2 regions of the Streptomyces sp. SCL15-4 genome follow, and region 2 is predicted to be linked to the other one. Evidence: predicted binding sites of a transcription regulator. Region 2 holds the regulator's gene; the other holds the start of a gene.
The links. Region 2 encodes HspR, which represses chaperone genes until heat shock. Its sites were predicted from a motif close to TTGAGNNNNNNNNNCTCAA; they were not measured.

Region 1 (2,389 bases), 1.0 Mb from region 2:
ATCTCCAGGACGGTGTCCAGCCAGGTGCGGATCCAGGAACCCTCGGGCGACTGGTCGGAGGCGCGCTCCAGCTTGTCGACCTCCTTCAGGGCGGCCTCGCGGACCTTTTCCGGCAGGTCGGCGGCCTCCACGCGGGCGCGGTAGTCGTCGGACTCCTCGCCCTCCTGCTCGCCGTTCAGCTCGCGCAGTTCCTTGCGGACGGCCTCCAGCTGACGGCGCAGCAGGAACTCGCGCTGCTGCTTGTCGACGCCTTCCTGGACGTCCTTGGCGATGGTCTCGGCCACCTCCTGCTCGGCGAGGTGGTCGCGCAGTTGCTGGGTGGCGAGGCGGAGGCGGGCCACCGGGTCGGCGGTCTCCAGCAGTTCGACCTTCTGGTCGGTGGTCAGGAAGGGCGAGTAGCCGGAGTTGTCGGCGAGCGCGGACACGTCGTCGATGGCCTGGACGCGGTCCACGACCTGCCAGGCGCCGCGCTTGCGCAGCCAGCTGGTGGCGAGCGCCTTGTACTCCTTGACCAGTTCGGCGACCTGGCCGGGCAGCGGCTCCGGGACGCTCTCCTCGACGCGGGCGCCCTCCACCCAGAGCGCGGCGCCCGGCCCGGTGGTGCCGGCGCCGATGCGGACCCGGCTGCGGCCGCGGATCAGGGCCCCGGGGTCACCGTCGGCCAGCCGGCCGACCTGCTCGACCGTGCCGAGGACGCCGGTCCTGGCGTACGTGCCGTCGATGCGCGGCACCAGCAGCACCTTGGGCTTTCCGGGTTCGGAACGGGCGGCGGCCTGCGCGGCCTCCACTGCGGCCCGTACCTCGGCGTCGCTCAGGTCCAGCGGAACCACCATCCCGGGCAGCACGACCTCGTCGTCGAGCGGCAGCACGGGCAGGGTCAGCGTGAACGCCGGTGACTCAGCAGCCATGATTTCCCCTTAGGCAGTCAACTTGAGCTATGCCGACTCAATGTTCTGGCGCCGCCGATTGTTCCCACGGGCTTGTTCGCTGTGAGCGATCGGATACGGCCAACGGGATGGCGGCCCGCGGCGGTTCGGACCCGGACCCCCGGACCCCGGCGGCGAAGACGGCCACGATCGGGCGGCACCCGGCCAGGCGGACGGCGGCGGTCCGCGCCCCGCCGAGGCGCCGCTCCGGCGCCGCCGGCGCCGGCGGGAACGGCGGCGCGTACGGCGGAGAGGGACCCGCCGCGGCGCGCGCCGCCGGCACCGGCGCGCGCACCGGACGGGCCACGCCCGCGCCGGAGTCCTCGGCGCCGCGCGCGGCGGTTCACGGCGCCGTTCCACCCGCCGGGCACCCGTGCGCCCCGCCCCGGGACCACTCGTCCGTGGCGTACCGCGCAATTCCCGTGACCGTCCGGCCCTGTTCGAGCAGGATGGAGGACATGACTGCCGTGTACGACACTCCCGTGGTCCTGGATCGACGCGAAGGCCCGTACGGCGAGGTGGTCCTGCGCAGGCACGGGGCGCGCCTGCAGATCATCGCCAACGGCTGCTTCCTGATGGACACCTCCGACGGCCGCTCGGAACGCCTGCTGGTCGACGCCGCGCGGGACGCGCTGGACGGGCGCCCCGCGCCGGCGGTGCTGATCGGCGGGCTGGGCGTGGGCTTCTCGCTCGCACACGCCGCGGCCGACCCGGGGTGGGGGCGGATCACCGTCGTGGAGCGGGAGCCCGCCGTCATCGGCTGGCACCGGGACGGCCCGCTGGCCGAGATCTCCGCCGGCGCGCTCGCCGACCCGCGCACCGCGATCGTGCGAGCGGATCTGGTGACCTACGTCAATGAGACATCCGACACGTTCGACGCGCTGTGTCTCGACATCGACAACGGCCCCGGCTGGACCGTCACCGAGGACAACGAAAGCCTCTATTCGCCGGCCGGACTCGCGGCCTGCACAAGGGTGTTGAGGCCCGGCGGAGTACTCGCCGTATGGTCCGCCGAACCCTCTCCGGAATTTGAAGGAACCTTGCGGAATGCCGGGTTCCAGCAGGTGCGTACCGAAGAGGTGCCCGTTGCCCGGGGCGTTCCCGACGCCGTCCACCTCGCCGTCCGACCTGGATAGCGACAGCGCGGTGAGTCCCCGTAATGTGCTGCCCTGACGCGGATCATGCAAGCGTCGAACGCAGACATGGGATCACCCCACGGATTCCGGAAAGCAACAACAGGGGCGGGCGATGGAGCAGACACACACCTCCCAGAGCGGCGCGGCGACGACCACCCCGGGCGCACAGCGCCGGGTACTGGTCGTCGAGGACGACCCCACGATCGTCGACGCCATCGCGGCCCGGCTCCGCGCCGAGGGATTTCTGGTGCAAACGGCGGCCGACGGGCCGGCCGCCGTCGACACGGCCGAGGCCTGGCAGCCCGACCTGCTGATCCTGGACATCAT
Region 2 (2,389 bases):
AGACCGTCAACGTCACGATCCCCTCCGGCAAGCACACGCTCCGCGTGGACTTCGTCAACTGGACCGGCGCCGCGGACGTCTCCTTCGCCTACACCCCCGCACCACGGCCGACGTGGACAAGGTCAAGCCCCTGGTGCCGTCCGGGGCCTCGGTGTCGTACGACTCCGCGACCGGCCGGGCCAAGGTGAGCTGGTCGAAGAACAAGGAGATGGACCTCGCCGGTTACCGCCTCTACCGGCGGCTCCAGGGCCACCCGTTCGAGGCCGTGCCGCTGGCGACGACCACCGCCACCAGCTACACCGACACCACTCTGCCGGTGACCGGCGAGACCTTCTACTACGAGGTCCGCGCCTACGACAAGGCCCGCAACGAGTCCGCGGGCACGGCCGACAAGCCCGTCACCACCGCCGACCGCACCGCGCCCGGCGCGCCGGCCGGCCTGGAGATCACCGACGCCTCCGAGCGGGACGGCCTGCGCCTCGGCTGGTCCGCCGCATCCGGCGCGGCCTCCTACCGGGTCTACCGGGCGGCGAGCGCCACCGGCACCTACGCCCTCCTCGGCAGCACGGCGGAGCCGTCCTACCGGGACGCCACGGCCGCGGTGGGCACCACCTACTCCTACCAGGTGACCGCGGTGGACGCGGCGGGCAACGAGTCCGCCCGGTCCGCCGCCGTCGCCGGCAAGCGCCGGGACGACACCCCGCCGCCGCCCGTCACCGGGCTGAAGGCCACCCCGACCGACTACGGCTTCGAGCTGACCTGGGACCAGAACCCGGCGACCGACCTGTACCGGTACTCCGTCTACGTGGGCATGGTCCTCAGCGACGGCGAGGAGAGCGTCTGTTCCGCCTCCGAGACCGCCTGGCTGACGCCCGACGTCACCTCCTACCGGCACACCACGGTCCCCGACGGCGATCAGCGCTGCTTCTTCGTCGATGCCGTCGACTCGTCCGGGAACTCCCGCTACAAGCAGACCGGCGAGGCCGACGTGGTGGTCGCCACCGAGCTGGGCACGCCGGAGGAGGGCACCGAGCCCGAGCCCACGGCCGGCGGCGCCGGAGCATAGAAGAAGAGGGCCCGGGTGAACCCGGGCCCCTCTTCGTGCGCCTGTACGCGCCGTCAGTCCTGCTGCTGCCGCTTGGGCCGCCACACCACCAGCGCGCTGGTCTGCTGGACCTCCTGGTACGGCACCAGGTCGCGCCGGTAGGAGGCGTGCACCGCGGCCTCGCGCTGCCGCATCGCCGCCGCCGCGCCGTCCAGGGCCGCCTCCAGCTCCGCGACCCGGGACTGGAGCGCGGCGACCTGGTTCTCCAGCTCGATGATCCGCTTGATGCCGGCCAGGTTGATGCCCTCGTCCTGCGACAGCTGCTGTACCTGGCGGAGCAGTTCGATGTCCCGCGCCGAGTAGCGCCGGCCCCGTCCCGCGGTGCGGTCCGGGGAGACCAGGCCGAGCCGGTCGTACTGGCGCAGCGTCTGCGGGTGGAGTCCGGAGAGCTGGGCCGCCACCGAGATGACGTAGACCGGGGTCTCATCGGTCAGTTCGTACGGTGAGAAACCACCGCGCTGGCGGGGACGACGGCCATCCATCTCTCTCAAGCTCCCTTCGCGGCCTCGAACAGCTCCGCCCGCGGGTCCTCGCCCGCGGTCGCCTCGCGATACGCCTCCAGTGCGTCACGAGCCTTCCCCGACAGGTCCGTGGGGACACGCACCTCCACGGTGACCAGCAGATCGCCGCGGGTGCCGTCCTTGCGGACCGCGCCCTTGCCCCGGGCCCGCATCGTACGGCCGTTCGGGGTTCCGGGGGCAGTTTCAGGGTCACGGGCGGGCCGCCGAGGGTCGGCACCCGCACCTCGCCGCCGAGGGCCGCCTCGGGATACGTCACCGGCACGGTGACGGTGAGGTTGTCGCCCTTGCGTCCGAACACCGGGTGCTCCCCGACCCGCACGACCACGTACAGATCGCCGGCCGGGCCGCCCCGCTCGCCGGGCGCGCCCTTGCCGCGCAGCCGGATGCGCTGGCCGTCGGTCACCCCCGCGGGGATGCGGACCTGCATGGTCCGCGACGACTTGGCGCGTCCGCTGCCCTTGCACTCCGCACAGGGGTGCTCGGCGATCAGGCCGCGGCCCTTGCAGTCGGGGCAGGGGTCGGTGAGCGAGAAGCCGCCGCCGGAGCCCCGCGCGACCTGTCCGGTGCCGACGCAGGTCGGGCACACCCGCGGTGTGCCGTTCTTGTCGCCGGTGCCCGAGCAGGCCTTGCACGGCGCCTGGGAGGACATCCGCAGGGGCACCGTGGCGCCCTCGATGGCCTCCGTGAAGCTCAGCGTCACCTCGGACTCCACGTCCTGGCCACGCCGGGGCTGGGTACGCGGGCCCGCGGTGCCGCCGCGGTT

Region 1: a site for HspR is predicted at 931-949, ahead of lon (endopeptidase La). Genes of this name have one in related genera too.

Annotation. Positions count from the first base shown of each region.
Region 1 is NZ_JAOBTQ010000001.1:3,013,587-3,015,975, forward strand. It holds gene lon (endopeptidase La) at 1-908, opposite strand, end outside; gene SCK26_RS12835 (spermidine synthase) at 1,385-2,062, shown strand; gene SCK26_RS12840 (response regulator transcription factor) at 2,175-2,389, shown strand, end outside.
Region 2 is NZ_JAOBTQ010000001.1:4,017,683-4,020,071, forward strand. It holds partial or broken gene SCK26_RS17495 (PA14 domain-containing protein) at 1-436, shown strand, start outside; gene SCK26_RS17505 (heat shock protein transcriptional repressor HspR) at 1,120-1,587, opposite strand; partial or broken gene dnaJ (molecular chaperone DnaJ) at 1,593-2,389, opposite strand, start outside.